3 regions of the Pseudomonas sp. BN414 genome follow, and region 3 is predicted to be linked to each of the others. Evidence: predicted binding sites of a transcription regulator. Region 3 holds the regulator's gene; each other region holds the start of a gene.
What was found. The regulator FliA, encoded in region 3, starts transcription of late flagellar genes. The targets are predictions, from matches to a motif close to CTAAAGTTTNNNNNNNNNNNGCCGNTAA.
Positions count from the first base shown of each region.

Region 1: the regulator FliA is predicted to act here: its motif matches at 4,392-4,419, upstream of E8E95_RS29015 (methyl-accepting chemotaxis protein).
Region 2: the regulator FliA is predicted to act here: its motif matches at 4,091-4,118, upstream of E8E95_RS30215 (methyl-accepting chemotaxis protein).

Region 1 is NZ_SSOL01000079.1:250,709-256,493, reverse strand. Features, by position in the region: gene E8E95_RS29025 (aminotransferase class I/II-fold pyridoxal phosphate-dependent enzyme) at 1-913, opposite strand, end outside; gene E8E95_RS29020 (TatD family hydrolase) at 1,142-1,930, shown strand; gene E8E95_RS29015 (methyl-accepting chemotaxis protein) at 2,196-4,226, opposite strand; gene ampE (regulatory signaling modulator protein AmpE) at 4,475-5,311, opposite strand; gene ampD (1,6-anhydro-N-acetylmuramyl-L-alanine amidase AmpD) at 5,327-5,785, opposite strand, start outside.
Region 2 is NZ_SSOL01000079.1:511,503-517,287, forward strand. Features, by position in the region: gene mvaT (histone-like nucleoid-structuring protein MvaT) at 1-136, opposite strand, end outside; gene purU (formyltetrahydrofolate deformylase) at 462-1,313, shown strand; gene E8E95_RS30205 (CBS domain-containing protein) at 1,362-1,787, shown strand; gene E8E95_RS30210 (hypothetical protein) at 1,798-1,971, shown strand; gene E8E95_RS30215 (methyl-accepting chemotaxis protein) at 2,132-4,009, opposite strand; gene E8E95_RS30220 (helicase HerA-like domain-containing protein) at 4,134-5,627, shown strand.
Region 3 is NZ_SSOL01000071.1:195,991-201,775, forward strand. Features, by position in the region: gene E8E95_RS18960 (chemotaxis response regulator protein-glutamate methylesterase) at 1-17, opposite strand, end outside; gene E8E95_RS18965 (chemotaxis protein CheA) at 62-2,305, opposite strand; gene E8E95_RS18970 (protein phosphatase CheZ) at 2,320-3,108, opposite strand; gene E8E95_RS18975 (chemotaxis response regulator CheY) at 3,129-3,503, opposite strand; gene fliA (RNA polymerase sigma factor FliA) at 3,587-4,333, opposite strand; gene fleN (flagellar synthesis regulator FleN) at 4,330-5,163, opposite strand; gene flhF (flagellar biosynthesis protein FlhF) at 5,234-5,785, opposite strand, start outside.

The DNA of each region.
Region 1 (5,785 bases), on a different contig from region 3:
CGACCACAAGGTCGCGGCGACGGCGGTAGAGCTCACGCATTTCCCCGGTCACCTGGTCGTAGGTGCGCACGGCGGTCAACGCCGCTTCCTGCACGAAACCAGGAAGCCCATACAGCACGTTCAACGCCAGGTTTTCGATATGGGCCACCAGTTCGGGGCCAGCCACCACCCAGCCAGTGCGCCAGCCGGTCATCGCGTGGGACTTGGACAGGCTGCCGATACTGACGGTGCGCTCGTGCATGCCCGGTAATGTGGCGAAGTAGCGGTGAGGCTGTTCGAAGGTCAGGCTCTCGTAAACCTCATCCACAACGACCCATAGGTCATGCTGTTGCGCCAGCCCGGCGATGGCCTGCAATTCCTCGGTGTTGAGTACCACGCCGGTCGGGTTGTTGGGGTTGGCGAAGAAGATGGCGCGAGTTCGTTCGCTGATGGCCGAGCGCAAGGCGTCGAGGTCAGGGCGGAAGCCTCTCTCCGCCGGACAGGGCACGCGCACCAGCGTGGCGCCGGTGGCCTTCAGGGTGGCCTCGTAGGTGACGTAGACCGGATCGAAGACGATGACTTCGTCACCAGCTTCCAGCAGGCACATGGCTGCCGCATAAAGACCGTTCTGCGCGCCAGCCACGAGGATCGCGCTGTCCGCCGTCACCGGCTGGCCGGTCAGGCGGCTGTGCAGATCGGCGATGGCCTGGCGCAGCTCGGGGCGGCCGGCGACGTCGCAGTAATGGGTGTCACCCGCTTGCAAGGCCTGGATGGCCGCGGCGGTGATGGGTTCCGGGGTGGCGAAATCCGGGTCGCCGATGCTGAGGATGATCACATCCTCGCCCGCACGTTGGGCGGCGATGGCCGCGTAGTGAATATCCCAGGCGGCTGTGCCTGGCCCTGCCATTCTCTCCACAAGCGAAGCGAAACGCATGTTCGGGCCCCATTGCTAAGGGTGGAATCCGGGTCACGTGGCTGCATCGGCGAACCGGCGAGTGGGGCCAACCATAGCCCAGCATGAACGAGTGTTCAATAGCGATTTCAGCCTTGTTTTGCTGGCTCTACGCGATGCCCCGAGGCAGAGCGGATGCACCGGAAAAATCCGCCCGAACGCCCTGGGAATGGGCATGTCGAACCGGAAAAGGCGGTATATGCTGGCGCCATGCTGATCGATACCCATAACCACCTGGACTTCCCCGACTTCGACGCTGACCGCGACGAGGTCCTGGCGCGCTGCCGCGTGCGGGGCGTGCGCCGTCAGGTGCTGCTCGGCGTGTTTCGCGAGAACTGGGAGCGGGTCTGGGACATGGCCAACGCCGGGGATGACTTCTGCACCGCGCTCGGCCTGCATCCGATCTACCTGGCGCAACACCGGGATGAGCACGTGCGGGAACTGCGCCAGTGGCTGGAGCGCCATGCGGGCAATCCCAAGCTCTGCGCGGTGGGCGAAATCGGCCTGGACTACTTCGTCGCTGAACTGGATCGTGACGCCCAGCAGCGCCTGTTCGAAGCCCAGCTGGCGCTGGCGGCGGAGTTCGAGCTACCGCCGCTGCTGCATGTACGACGCAGTCATGCAGCAGTGATCGCCACCCTGAAACGCTTCCGCCTCAAGCGTCCCGGCATCATCCACGCCTTCGCCGGCAGCCTTGAGGAAGCGAAGGAGTACCGCAAGCTGGGCTTCCGCCTGGGCCTTGGCGGTGCGCCCACCTGGCACCAGGCCAAACGCCTGCGCAAGGTGGTGGCGCAGTTGCCGCTGGAGGACATCGTCCTGGAAACCGACTCACCGGACATGGCGCCCGCCATGCATCCCTACGGCCGCAACAGCCCGGAATTCCTGCCGGACATCTGTCTGGCCCTGGCGGAGATTCGCGGGGTTACGCCCGAGGAGCTGGCCCAAGCGAGTACGCGTAATGCCTGCGAAGTGTTCGGCTGGCGCGACCTGGCGGGGTGAACCTTCCTTGTAGGGGCGAATTCATTGGCTCTGTCGGCGTTAGCCAGGCTTCCGCACCAGCCTGATGCAACCCTCTCCCCCGCCCCTCTCCCGCAGGCGGGCGAGGGGTGACTCGCGCCGGCGAGGCACACGTAATCCTGAAGCCCACACGGGCCTGAACCTTGGAAAATGAGGTGGGGACATGAATTCGCCCCCACAGGAAGACCGCGAACACCGAGCACAAAAAAAGCCCGCCAATCGGCGGGCTTTTTCATCAGGTCAAACCTCAGACGCGGAACGCACCAATCAGCTGCTTGAGCTGCGCGACCTGGCCGGACAGCTCGCGACTGGCCTTCTCGGTCTGACTCGCCCCTTCGGCAGTGCGCTCGCCGGCGTGGTTGATCTCCACGATGTTCTGGTCGATATCGTGGGCCACTGCGGTCTGCTGTTCAGCGGCGGCAGCGATCTGCTGGTTCTGGTCGACGATCATGCCCACCGCACCGAGGATGTTTTCCAGCGCGGCCTGCACCTTGCCGGACTGGTTGACGGTGCCGTCGGCCATCTGGTGGCTGACGTTCATCGCCTTGACCGCAGCGCCGACACCGCCCTGCAGCTTGACGATCATCTGCTCGATTTCCTCAGTGGACTGCTGGGTACGCTTGGCCAGCGTACGCACCTCGTCTGCCACCACGGCGAAACCACGCCCCTGCTCACCCGCACGCGCCGCTTCGATGGCAGCGTTCAGGGCCAGCAGATTGGTCTGCTCGGCGATGCCCTTGATCACTTCCAGCACGCGGCTGATGGAGGCGCTGTCCGCAGCCAGCTGGTTGATCACGCTCACCGACTGGTCGATCTCGCTGGCCAGCTTCTCGATGCTGCCCAACTGGGACTCCACCAGGGCGCGGCCGCTGACGGTTTCCTGGTTGACGCTCTGGGCGCTGTCCACGGCCGCGGCGGCACTGCGCGCGACTTCCTGCGCGGTGGCAGACATCTGGTTCATGGCCGTGGCCACCTGCTCGATCTGGCTGCGTTGCCCGGCGACAGCGATGTTGCTTTCACCCGAAACCTGCTCGACACGGCCGGCCTGGCGTTCGACTTCGGAGACGGTGTGGCCAACCAGTTCGATCAGGTCATGGATCTTAACCACGGTGCCGTTGAACACCTGGCCCAACTCACCCAGCTCATCACGACTCTCAGCCCGGAAGCTCACGGTCATGTCGCCGCCGGCAACCTGATCCATCACCTTGCCCAGGCTCTTCAGGGTGGTGCGGGTGGACACATAGAAGCCGCTGTAGAGGTAGACGATGGCGAGGAACACCATCACCAGCGCTACCACCAGCAACACGGTCTGCACGCGCTTGCCAGCCAGACGGCTTTCCAGCTCAGCCTTGAGGAACGCCAGGGCGCCGTCGTTGAGCTGGTAGGTCTTTTCCAGAGAGGTGCTGACCTGGTCGTAGAACTGCTGCCACGGCGTGTCGAGGGTGTCGGCCATGATGACCTTGTCCTCGAACAGCGTCGCGTTCTGCTTGATAGTGTCGCGGCTCGCGGCGGTCAGCGCGTCCAGCGCCTGGTGACCGCGCGGGCTGCCGTCGAGGGCATCGGCGATCTTCAGGCCGTATTCGGCGTTGAGCTTGTCCAGGTCCAGCAACAGGTCGTCCAGCTTGGTGCTGGCGGCGGAGTTGAGGAAGCCCTGGCCAAGGGAATAGGCACCAACGGCGCGGCCCTTGCCGAGTGCCATGGTGACTTGCGGCGTGGTCGTGGTGATCAGCTCGGTGATCTGGCGCACGTCAGCCTGGTCGTCCTGGCTGAGCCCGGCCTGGCCGGAGACGAATTTCATGAAGACCTGGGAGTTGCCCAGCAGCTTCTCGATCATCGCGCTCTTGCTCTGCAGGGACGTCTCGACCTTGGCGGTCTGCAGGGCAGCGACCAGCTCGTCGCGCTTGGTATTGAAGGCTTCGACCTGCTCAGGCTCGGAGGTAACCGGCGCCAGCGCCTGGAGGGTCTTGAGCAGATCCTGCTCGAGGCTGGTGATGCGTTTCTCCAGGTCCCCGGCCTGACCCGACTGGCCGATCATCGAGTTGATCAGGACCAGGTCGTTGAGACTTTCCAGATTGCGCCGCACATTCAGGCTGGCACCCAGCAGGTCCAGGCTCTGCAACTCGGAACGGGTATTGACGAATTGACGGTAGGAGTCGCGCACCAGATAGAAATTGGTGATCAACATCGGCAGGAAGAACAGAACACTGATCAGACTGAACTTCATGCCGAAACTGAGTCGGTTCATCAGGGCGATGGCAGGATACAACAGGGTCTTCACGAGACGTCTCCTGTTCTCATTTATTGTTATGGGCGCGCTCCGCATGACTGACAGTGCTCCGCCAAGGCCGGCAGCTTCTCCCCACTGCCAGACAGCGACCGGATTTCAATCAGCTACTTCTGTGAGCCATGTCAGACAATTCTGGCGCGCTCATCTGTGTACCCGATATCGGCAGGAGTTTCTGTAACTAAAGGTTAAGCAGGAAGGGCCTGCCCGACGGTTGCGTCGGGCAGGGGATGGAGCGGAGATCAGAACAGCAGCGCCCAGACGGCGAAGCCGGCGTACCAGAGCACAGCCGCGCGAACCAGCAGTTGCCAGAGAGCATCCAGGGTTGCCACGCCGGCATCGCCGCTAACGGGCTCCGGCAGTTCGGCGGCGGCACGACCGGCCAGTTCGATGTACTGCCGAGCCGAGATGTCCCAGTTCAGTAATTCATGCAGCAGCACCCGGCTGACCCCGACGAAGTTGCCCACCAGCGAGAAACTCGCTGCCAGCACTCGGACAGGTAGCCAGTCGAAGGCATGGCGAATCGACTCCGCACGTTCTTGCAAAGCGGGTGTAGCGGCATGCTCGGCCGCCAGCGCAAACAGCCGGTAGGCCAGGGCCGCCACGGGCCCGAGCAACGCATACCAGAAGATCACCGCAAAGAAGCCTTGATACGCCTGCCAGAGCTGATAGCCCTGAACCTGTTGCAACAGGTCGCCGCCCTCGTCCGCCTCCAGGCCGAGGTCGCGTTCAGCGACGTGATAGGCAGCCTGGGTGTCACCGCGCCGCCAGGCATCGCGGAAGGGGCCGAGGTCAGCCAGCACGTCTCCACGCCCCAGGCTGTAGATGATCACCAGCAGGTGCACCGGAAATGCCAACCAGCCATAGGCCACCGGCTCCAAGAGCAGCAGGAGCAGCGCCAGCAACACCAGGGGCGGCAAGACCAGCAGCGCCAGAATCGCCCAGGGACGCTCGCTCAGGCGTGGATTGTTTTCAGCCTTGGCCAGCTCGCGCAGCCAGAAGCCGTCTTGCTGGATATGCCGACGCCAGGCGGAGAACTTCTCGATCCAGAGCACCAGCAACAACACCAGAAAATACATGGGTCCCTCCTCTTCCTAAGGTTTGAGTGCAGCCCGCAGGCGCGCCCAATCAAACGCAGGCCCCGGATCGGTCTTGCGGCCCGGGGCGATATCGCTGTGCCCACAGATCCGCTCCGGTGTGATAGCCGGGAACGCGAGGCGCAACTGCTTCACCAATGCGATCAGCGCAGCGTACTGAGGTTCAGTGAACGGCCGATCATCGGTGCCTTCCAGCTCTATTCCCAGGGAAAAATCGTTGCAGTTGTCCCGCCCGTCGAACAGGGAAACGCCCGCGTGCCAAGCTCGTTCATTGCAGGAAACGAACTGGGTGACGGTGCCGTCGCGCTCGATCAGAAAATGCGCGGATACCTTGAGATCGCGAATGCCCTCGAAGTAGGGATGCTCGGCGGGATCGAGGCGATTCTGGAAGAACTCCTGCACCTTCCCCGTGCCGAACTGCGCGGGCGGCAGGCTGATGTTGTGGATCACCAACAG
Region 2 (5,785 bases), on a different contig from region 3:
CGCCCATCAGAGTGCGCAGTTTGCCTTCGAACTCAAGTTCTTTTTTCAGCTTGTCGTCCTGGGACAGGTTCTTCAGGCGCTCCTGGAGCTCCTTGATGGCTTCTTCCGTTGCCCGGTATTCGTTGATCAGCGACATGTCGGCGTCCCTTGTTGGAATCGTACGTTGACTTGCGATTGCGAAGTGTCATCAATAATAGACAGCGATTATCTGCAAGTAAATAAGCAGGAAAACTTTTGTACGCATTGTCGGTGACTTCTTCTTTCATACTAGTCCGCTGGTCGTTCAAGTGCGTAATTGCGCTTCGTACACTCGCTATATCGATGTCGGCTTTCGCCCCTTAGTTGTGCCTTGGGTTTTCTTCCCGATGGCGGGCAATCCGCTGCAAGCCACGTGGTTACTGAAGTTTTTGTGCGTACTGGCTAGAATGGCCGCCTTCGTGAAGTCTCTGGAGTGTTCCCAAATGCGCACATTTCGTCTGGTGATTGCCTGTCCGGACGGCGTCGGCATCGTAGCCAAGGTCAGTAACTTCCTGGCTACCTACAACGGCTGGATTACCGAGGCCAGCCATCATTCGGATAATCAGAGCGGCTGGTTCTTCATGCGCCATGAAATCCGTGCCGATTCCCTGCCTTTCGATCTGGATGGTTTCCGCCAGGCGTTCGCGCCCATCGCCCGTGAGTTCGCCATGGACTGGCGGGTGACCGACTCCGAGGTGAAGAAGCGCGTCGTACTGATGGCCAGTCGCGAGTCCCACTGCCTGGCCGACCTGCTGCACCGCTGGCACAGCGGCGAACTGGATTGCGAGATCCCCTGCGTGATCGCCAACCACGACGACCTGCGCAGCATGGTGGAATGGCACGGTATCCCTTACTTCCACGTGCCGGTGGATCCGAAGAACAAGCAGCCGGCCTTCGATGAGGTTTCGCGCCTGGTGGAAGAGCACAACGCCGATACCGTCGTGCTTGCCCGCTATATGCAGATCCTTCCGCCGGAACTCTGCCAGCGCTACGCCCACCAGGTGATCAACATCCATCACAGCTTCCTGCCGTCCTTCGTGGGCGCCAAGCCTTACCACCAGGCATCGCTGCGGGGCGTGAAGCTGATCGGCGCCACCTGCCACTACGTCACCGAAGAGCTGGACGCCGGTCCGATCATCGAGCAGGACGTGGTGCGCGTGACCCATCGCGACAGCGTCGACGACATGGTTCGCTTCGGCAAGGACGTGGAAAAGATGGTGTTGTCCCGTGGGCTACGCTATCACCTTGAAGACCGGGTGCTGGTGCACGACAACAAGACCGTCGTGTTCAACTGACGAGCTTGGTGGGCATCCACTCCGGCCAACCGGCAGAGGAGCCCGCCCATGCTCAAGTCGATCAAGGTGCGCGACTGCATGACGCGCCACCTGGTGACCTTCAGGTCCGACACCGATCTTCTCCTCGCCATCGAGCGGCTGCTGGAGCACCGGATTTCCGGTGCTCCCGTGGTGGACTCCCAGGGCCATCTGATCGGCATGCTTTCGGAAGGCGACTGCTTGGGCGGCATTCTTTCCGGCGCCCATTGCGAGGCTGCGATTGGCAGTGTCGGCGGATGCATGTCGACCCAGCTGGAGACCGTCTCCCCCGAAGCTGACATCATCGACATCTGCCAGCGTTTCCTGCGCGACAAGCGTCAGCGCTTCCCGGTAGTCGAAGAGGGCGTGCTGATCGGCCAAATCAGTCGACGCGATGTGTTGCTTGCCGTGAAAGGTTTTGCCCGGCATGACGCTGAACAACCCCCGGAAGTCTGAGGATTGCCCCATGGCTGACCCACTTGACCGAGCCACCTCCAACCCGCCGCCCACCCTTGGCGAAGGCTGCGTACGACGCTATGACCCCGATGAGCTGAGCGAGGAGAACGGCACCGAGTTCCCCGGCGCGGCGGAGTTGTGGCGAAAGACGCAGGAAGAGGAAGAAACGAAGAAGGCGCCCTAGGGCGCCTTTCTTGTTTGTGGCTCTGCTGCGGGTTGGTTTCCCTCTCCCCAACCCTCTCCCTGAAGGGAGAGGGAGTAGATCGTGCAGGCTTGCGACGAATTGCCAGGCGCGAGTCACCCCTCTCCACTTCAGGGAGAGGGGCCGGGGGAGAGGGTAGCCGTCAGATCCGGAAGCTGCCCACCAACTGCTGCAGGCGCGCGGCCTGCTGGTCCAGGTCGGCACAGGCGCGCAGGGTTGCCTGGAGGTTTTCCACGCCTTCCTGGTTGAGGGTGTTGATCTCGGTGATGTCCATGTTCAGCGAGTCGACCACGGCGGTCTGTTCCTCGGTGGCGGTGGCCACCGACTGGTTCATGCCGTCGATCTCGCCGATGCGGTGAGTCACGCTGCCCAGGCGCTCGCCGGCCTGGTTGGCGATTTCCACACTCTGCTCGCTGTAGCGCTGGCTCTCGGTCATGGTCGTGACCGCCTCGCGGGCGCCGACCTGCAGCTCCTCGATCATCTGCTGGATTTCCTGCGCCGACTCCTGGGTGCGGTGGGCCAGGTTGCGTACCTCATCGGCCACCACGGCGAAACCACGGCCGGCTTCCCCGGCGCGGGCGGCTTCGATGGCGGCGTTGAGCGCCAGCAGGTTGGTCTGTTCAGAGATGCCTTTGATCACTTCGAGGATCTGGCCGATGTTCACCGTCTTGCTGTTCAGCGTCTCGATGTTGCCGCAGGAGGCGCGGATCTTCCCGGACAGCTCGTTCATCGCGGAGATGGTGCGTTCCACCACCTGGCGGCCATCCTCGGCCAGGGTGCGCGCGGAAGACGCCTGGTTCGAGGCGTCGGCGGCGTTGCGGGCGATTTCCTGGGCCGCGGCGCCGAGTTCGTTGATCGCGGCGGCGACGCTGTTGGTGCGGTTGGCCTGCTCGTCGGAGTTGCTCATGGACGAGTTGGAGGCGTTGAGCACCAGTTTGGCGACCTGATTGACCTGATTAGTGGCCGAAGACACTTCGCGGATCGAACTGTGGATACGCTCGAGGAAACGGTTGAAGGCGCTGGCCAGCTCGCCGAACTCATCCTGGGTGTGGATCGCCAGGCGGCGAGTCAGGTCGCCTTCACCCTGGGCGATGTCCTGCATGGCGCGACCCATGATGTGCAGAGGCTGCATCAGCACGCGGATCAGCATGCCGAGCAGGATCATGATGATCACCACGGCGATCACGGTGGCGATGATGGCCGACGCGCGGAACTCATTGAGCATGCTGTAGGCCTTGTCCTTGTCCACCGATACGCCGATGTACCAGTTCACCGAGGGCAGTCCTTTAACCGGGGCGAAGGTGAGGATGCGCGTGGTGCCGTCCACTTCGACTTCGCTGAAGCCGGTGCTGATGGCGGGCGTGTTCTGCGGATAGATGTCCCGCAGGCTCTTCATCACCAGGTCCTTGTTCGGATGCACCAGGACCTTGCCGTCGGCGCTGACCAGGAAGGCGTAGCCCATGCCGTCGAAGTCCAGCGCATTGATGATCTGCACCAGTGTCTGCAGGCTCAGGTCGCCGCCCGCGACGCCGAGGGACTGCACCGGCGTGGCAATGGTCATGATCAACTGGCCGGTTGCCGCATCCACGTAGGGTTCGGTGAGCGTGGTGCCGCCGGCACTCTTGGCGCCCTGGTACCAGGGGCGGGTGCGCGGATCGTAGCCATCGGGCATCGCGCTATTCGGGCGCATGGTGAATTGCCCGTCTTGCGTGCCGAAGTAGGTGAACGCGAAAGTCGAGCTCAGTGCCCGCTGTTGCAGCAGTGCAGGTACGGCATCGGCTGAAGGGTTGGCTGCAAGGGATTCGGCCACACTTTCCACCAGCAGAATTCGGCCCGAAAGCCAGTTCTGGATATTGCTGGCGGTGACATCGCCCATTTCCTGCAGATAGTTTTCCAGATCGTCTCGGAGCGCATTCCTTTGCAAGTAATCGTTGTACAGGGTGAACAGCGAGAAGGCTGCAATGACCACCAGCGAGGCGGCGAGCAGAATCTTGTGGCTGAACCTGAGGTTTTTGATCATGTTTGCTTGCGTCCGGTTGGGTCAGGCACCAGTCTTCATGGCACGTGAGTGCTGAAAAACTGAGTAGAAACGTCGGTTTATATATCGGCGGGAATCAATGAAAGCTTTAACCGAGGAAGGCGAAATGCCCGATCAAAACTCCCTGATTCTCGGCGCTGACCCCCAGGGCACTGCCGTCTCCCAGGCCATGAAGCTGGCCAATCGCCATGGTCTTATCGCTGGCGCGACCGGCACCGGCAAAACAGTGACCCTGCAGCGCCTGGCCGAAGTCTTCAGCGATGCCGGTGTGGCGGTGTTCGCGGCGGATATCAAAGGCGATCTCTGCGGCCTTGGCGCCATGGGCAATCCCCAGGGCAAGGTGGCCGAGCGCATCGCTTCCATGCCCTGGCTTGGTCATCGGCCGCAGGCTTACCCGGTAACCCTGTGGGATGTCGCCGGGCACTCTGGCCATCCGCTGCGCACCACCCTCAGCGAGATGGGCCCGTTACTACTGGGCAACCTGCTGGAGCTGACCGACAGCCAGCAGGCCGCGCTTTATGCCGCCTTCCAGGTCGCCGACCGCGAAGGCCTGCTGTTGCTCGACCTGAAGGACCTCAAGGCGCTGCTCAACCATCTCAAGGATCACCCGGAACTGCTGGGGGAGGACCGTGCCCTGTTCGCTGGCGCCTCCGCCCAGGCCCTCCTGCGACGCCTGGCCACCCTGGAGCAGCAGGGTGCCGAGGCGCTGTTCGGCGAGCCGGCACTGCAGTTGGAGGACATTCTCCAGCCGGACCGCGACGGCCGTGGGCGCATCCATCTACTGGACGCCAGTCGGCTCGTCCACGAGGCGCCCAAGGTCTATGCCACCTTCCTGCTCTGGCTGCTGGCCGAACTCTTCGAGCAATTGCCTGAGCGTGGCGATGCGGACAAGCCGGTGCTGGCGCTGTTCTTCGATGAGGCGCATCTGCTCTTCGCCGGTACCCCGAAGGCCCTGCAGGAGCGCCTGGAGCAGGTGGTGCGACTGATTCGCTCCAAGGGTGTTGGCGTGTACTTCGTCACTCAATCCCCCAGCGACCTGCCGGATGACGTATTGGCGCAGCTCGGCTTGCGCATCCAGCATGGCCTGCGCGCTTTCACCGCCAAGGAACAGAAGTCGCTGCGCGCAGTGGCCGATGGTTTCCGCCCGAATCCCGCGTTCGACTCATTGAGCGTGCTCACTGAACTGGGCATCGGCGAGGCGTTGGTGGGGACGCTGGAAGAGAAGGGCACCCCGGCCATGGTCCAGCGCGTAGCCATCGCACCGCCTCAGTCACGAATCGGCCCACTGAATGACAGCGAACGCGCCGCGCTGGTGCGAAGCTCGCCACAGGCCGGGCGTTACGACAAGCCGATCGATCGCGAATCCGCCTATGAAATGCTCACCGCCCGTGCCGCCCAGGCACCCGCCGAAGAGCCGGCGCAGAAGGGCGGCAAGGCGCAGGCCAGCCCACCTGGCATGGGAGATCTTGCCGGTGAGTTACTGGGCTCCTTCGCCAGTCAGGCGATGAAGACCGCGGTGCGCCAGGCGGCCAACCAGCTCGGCCGGCAACTGGTGCGCGGCCTGATGGGATCGTTGTTGGGTGGTAGCAAGCGCCGTTGAGGTGTGCGGTTGCCTTTGTGGGGTCGATTTCAATCGACATGCAGGCCGAAGGTCTGCCCTGCGATTCACTTGGGGGCAGCTTCGCCGCCCTTGGCGAATGAATTCGCCCCTACAGAAGCGCAGCGATTTACAGAACGAAAAAGGGCGCCACAAGGCGC
Region 3 (5,785 bases):
AGAACCTTGACTGCCATAAGAAAAAAGCTCCTAGCGGGCGGCCAGTCCTGGCCGCCCCAGATCAACCACGGCGTGCGTAATGCTTGAGCATGCTCGGCACGTCGAGGATCAGTGCGATACGGCCGTCACCGGTAATGGTGGCACCGGACATGCCCGGCGTTCCCTGGAGCATCTTGCCGAGCGGCTTGATCACCACTTCTTCCTGGCCTACCAGTTGGTCGACCACGAAGCCGATGCGCTGGGTGCCCACGGAGAGGATCACCACATGGCCCTCCCCCTGCTCCTCGACCGCTGCATCACGCACCAGCCAGCGCTTGAGGTAGAAGAGCGGCAGTGCCTTGTCGCGGACGATCACCACTTCCTGGCCATCCACCACGTTGGTGCGCGACAGGTCGAGGTGGAAGATCTCGTTGACGTTCACCAGCGGGAAGGCGAAGGCCTGGTTGCCCAGCATCACCATCAGCGTCGGCATGATCGCCAGGGTCAGCGGGACCTTGATGACGATCTTCGAGCCCGCGCCCTTCTGCGAAAACACGTTCACGGTGCCGTTGAGCTGGGAGATCTTGGTCTTCACCACATCCATGCCGACGCCGCGGCCGGACACGTCGGAAATCTCGGTCTTGGTCGAGAAGCCCGGGGCGAAGATCAGGTTGTAGCACTCCAGTTCGGTCAGGCGTTCGGCAGCATCCTTGTCCAGCAGCCCTTTCTCCACCGCCTTGGCACGCAGCACGGCTGCATCCATGCCCTTGCCGTCGTCGGTGATCATCAGGAGGATGTGGTCGCCTTCCTGCTCGGCAGAAAGGACAACCCGGCCGGTGCGCGGCTTGCCAGCGGCCTCGCGCTCATCGGGCGATTCGATACCGTGGTCGACGGCATTGCGAACCAGGTGAACCAGCGGATCGGCCAGGGCCTCCACCAGGTTCTTGTCCAGGTCGGTTTCCTCGCCCACCAGCTCGAGGTTGATTTCCTTCTTCAGGTTTCGCGCCAGGTCACGAACCAGGCGCGGGAAACGGCCGAAGACTTTCTTGATCGGCTGCATCCGCGTTTTCATCACGGCGGTCTGCAGATCGGCAGTGACCACGTCCAGGTTGGACACGGCCTTGGCCATGGACTCGTCGCCGCTGTTGGAACCCAGGCGTACCAGACGGTTACGCACCAGCACCAGCTCGCCGACCATGTTCATGATTTCGTCCAGGCGCGCGGTATCCACCCGAACGGTGGTTTCCGCTTCGCTGACCACTGCAGGGCCGGCAGCACCATTGCCAGCGGCTGCCGGTGCGGCGGGCTGACGGGGCGCCGGGGCCGGTTCGGCCTTGGCGGCGGGCCTGGCAGCCGGAGCCGGAGCAGCAACGGGTGCGGGACGGCTGACAGCGGCAGCGGCAACCGGTTCTTCAGTAGCGCCGTTGAACTTGCCCTTACCGTGCAGCTGGTCGAGCAGCGCTTCGAACTCGTCGTCGGTGATGTTTTCACCAGCGCCAGCGACCGGGGCGGCCGGCACGACGGGCGCGGGCGGGGTGATGGCTGCCACTTCGGTGGCGCCATTGAACTTGCCCTTGCCATGCAACTGGTCGAGCAGGTCCTCGAACTCGTCGTCGGAGATTTCATCGCCACCGCCAGCGGTGACCAGGGCGCTCACCGGAGCGCTGGCTGCTACGGCGGCTTCCGGCTCCGCTACAGCCGCGAACTTGCCCTTGCCGTGCAGTTGGTCGAGCAGTGCTTCGAATTCGTCGTCGGTGATTTCATCGGCAGTGGCAGCAGCAGCGACGGGCTCGGCGGTGCCACCGACGTTATCGCCCAGCGCGTCGAGCAACTGCTCGAACTCGCTGTCGGTGATATCGGCGTTCGCTTCGACGCGAGCCGGCTCGGCGATCACCGGAGCCGGAGCTGCCGGAGCGGCGGCCACGGGCTCGTCACCGGCAGGTTCGGCCAGGCGCGACAAGGCAGCCAGCAGTTCCGGCGTTGCGGGCGTCGGTTCACTGCGCTCACGCACTTCGCGGAACATTTCATTGACCGTGTCCAGCGCCTGCAGCACCACGTCCATCAGCTCGGCATCCACGCGGCGTTCGCCCTTGCGCAGGATGTCGAAGACGTTTTCGGCGATATGGCAGCACTCCACCAGAGCGTTCAGCTGGAGGAAGCCCGCGCCACCTTTCACGGTATGGAAACCACGGAAAATCGCGTTGAGCAGGTCCATGTCGTCCGGGCGGCTTTCCAGCTCGACCAGCTGCTCGGACAATTGCTCCAGAATCTCGCCGGCCTCTACCAGGAAGTCCTGGAGGATTTCTTCATCGGCGTCGAAGCTCATAAGTGGAGTGCTCCCTAAAACCCAAGGCTGGATAGCAGATCGTCGACGTCGTCCTGTCCGGACACCACGTCCTCACGTATATCGGCATGGATCTGCGGACCTTCACCCCTGGAAGGATTTTTTTGTTGTTCCAGCTCTGCGCGCAGCGCGGCGTGGTCGTGCTCGATGCCGGCGTAGCGATCGACCTGGCTGGCCATCATCACCAGCTTGACCAGGTTGCTTTCCACCTCGGTGACCAGTTGCGTGACGCGCTTGATCACCTGGCCGGTGAGGTCCTGGTAGTCCTGTGCGAGCAGGATGTCGTTGAGCTTCCCGGACAGCGCATCGGTGTCGCGCTGGCTGCGGGCGAGGAATTGCTCGATGCGGCGGGCCAGGTCACGGAATCCGTCCGCGCCGATTTCCCGACGCATGAAGCGGCCCCATTCCTCACCCAGCTTCTGGGCTTCGTCGCTCAGGCCGCCCAGCAGCGGCGCGCTTTCCTCCACCAGATCCATGGTGCGGTTCGCGGCCTTTTCGGTCATCTGCACCACATAGGAAAGGCGGTCGGTCGCATCGGCGATCTGCGACATCTCCTTGGCATGGGGCAGGTGCGGGTCGATCTGGAAGTTGACGATGGCGTTGTGCAGCTCACGGGTGAGCTTGCCGACTTCCTGGTAGAGGCCGCGATCACGGACGTGATTGAGTTCGTGGATGAGTTGTACGGCGTCGGTGAAGTTGCCTTTTTCGAGGCTGTCCACCAGTTCCCGCGCACGGTCTTTCAGGGTCGACTCGAAGTCTCCCAGCAGGTGTTCTTTCTGGTCCATGGTGCCCTCGCGGCTGACATTCAGCCGTTGACCCGCTCGAAGATCTTCTCGATTTTTTCTTTCAGGACCTGGGCAGTGAAAGGCTTGACCACATAGCCGTTCACACCGGCCTGGGCCGCTTCGATGATCTGGTCGCGCTTGGCCTCGGCAGTCACCATCAGCACCGGCAGGTGTTTCAGGCGCTCATCGGCGCGTACCGCGCGCAGCAGGTCGATACCGGTCATGCCGGGCATGTTCCAGTCGGTCACGAGGAAGTCGAAGTTGCCGCTGTGCAGCATGGGCAGGGCGGTGGTGCCATCGTCCGCTTCGGCGGTATTGGTGAATCCCAAGTCGCGCAAGAGGTTCTTGATGATGCGTCTCATCGTCGAGAAATCATCAACGATGAGGATTTTCATGTTCTTGTCCAAGTCGACCTCCGTACAGTCTCAAACGTCCCTCTTGCCGGGGACGCCATCCAAATCTGAAAGCGGTGTACCGTTCAGCGCGCGCGCCACTCGCCGAGCCGTGCGCGCAGGCGTGCGGCGCACTGGCTATGCAACTGGCTGACACGTGATTCGCTGACCCCCAGCACTTCACCGATTTCCTTCAAGTTCAGTTCTTCGTCGTAATACAGCGCCAGCACCAGGCGCTCACGCTCCGGCAGGTTCGCGATGGCATCAGCCAGCGCGGCCTGGAAACGGTCTTCTTCCAGATCATGGGAAGGCGAGAATTGGGTGACACCGGCGTCCTCGTGCACACCGCCCTGCTCGCCGTCCTGCAACAGGTCGTCGAAGCTGAACAGGCGGCTGCCCAAGGTGTCGCTCAGGATGCCGTAGTAGTCTTCGAGACTCAATCCAAGTTCGGCAGCAACTTCCTGATCTTTAGCGTCGCGACCTGTTCGGGCCTCGATGGTGCGGATCGCGTCACTCACCATGCGCGTGTTGCGGTGCACCGAACGTGGCGCCCAGTCGCCCTTGCGGACCTCGTCGAGCATGGCCCCGCGGATGCGGATGCCGGCGTAGGTTTCGAAACTGGCACCCTTGCTGCCATCGTATTTCTTCGAGGCTTCGAGCAGTCCGATCATCCCAGACTGCATGAGGTCTTCCACCTGAACGCTGGCCGGAAGGCGCGCGAGCAGGTGATAGGCGATGCGCTTGACCAGGGGGGCGTAGCGTTCGATCAGCTGATGTTGCGAATCCCTTGCCTGTGCCTTGCCGTACATACGCAGCCCCGTGGCGGGTGTCATACAGGGGTTTCCGTGGACGGCTGCCGGACCAGCCGCTCGACGAAGAACTCCAGGTGGCCCCGCGGATTGGCCGGCAGCGGCCAGCTGTCGACCTTCTGTGCGATGGCCTTGAACGCCAGGGAGCACTTCGAGCGCGGGAAGGCTTCATAGACCGCGCGTTGCTTCTGCACGGCCTTGCGCACCGATTCGTCATAGGGGACGGCGCCCACGTACTGCAGGGCGACATCGAGGAAGCGATCGGTAACCTTGGTCAGCTTGGCGAACAGGTTGCGCCCTTCCTGCGGGCTGTGGGCCATGTTGGCCAGCACGCGGAAGCGGCTCATGCCGTAGTCGCGGTTGAGCAGTTTGATCAGCGCGTAGGCGTCGGTGATGGAGGTGGGTTCGTCGCAGACCACCACTATCACTTCCTGGGCGGCACGGACGAAGCTGACCACCGAATCGCCGATGCCGGCGGCGGTGTCGATCACCAGCACGTCGAGGTTGTCGCTGATCTCGCTGAATGCCTGGATCAGGCCGGCGTGCTGCATGGGCGAAAGCTGCACCATGCTCTGGGTGCCGGAGGCGGCCGGGACGATGCGAATGCCCCCCGGCCCCTGCAACAGCACGTCGCGCAGGTCGCATTCGCCATTGATCACATCGGCCAGGGTGCGCTTGGCGGTAAGGCCGAGCAGGACGTCGACGTTGGCCAGGCCGAGGTCGGCGTCCAACAACATGACGCGGCGGCCGAGATCGGCCAGGGCCAGCGAGAGGTTGACGGACACGTTGGTCTTGCCAACGCCGCCCTTGCCGCCGGTCACCGCGATCACCTGTACGGGATGCATACTACCCATTTCAAATACCTTGCCTTAGGGGCCAGTTTGGCGGTCCAGCACCGCCCCACACGGGGCGGCTCACAATTCTTCAACCGGCGCGGCGCGCCGGATTCTGGTAAAGCCCGGCGAACAGATCGGCCATGGCTTCTTCACTCGGGTCCTCCGGAGCCTGGAGGCTGACCGCACGACTCACCAGCTGGTGGCTGCGCGGAACCTGCAGATCATCCGGGATTCGCGGGCCGTCGGCCAGATAGGCTACCGGGAGATGCTGGCCGATAGCCAGTCCCAATACCTCGCCCAGGCTGGCGGCTTCATCCGCCTTGGTGATGATGCAACCGACCAGGCCGCAACGCTTGTAGCTGTGATAGGCCGCCTTGAGCACCTGGCTCTGGCTGGTGGCCGCCATCACCAGGTGATTCTTCGCGTTTATCGCCCGGCTGGCCAGCGCTTCGAGCTGCATGGTCAGGGCCGGATCGTTGACCGGCAGACCGGCGGTATCGATCAGCACCACACGCTTGCGGGCCAGGGGCGCGATGGCCTGGGTCAGGGATTGGCCCGGATCGACGAGGGTCACCGGCACATTGAGGATTCGGCCCAGGGTCTTGATCTGCTCCTGGGCGCCGATGCGGAAACTGTCCAT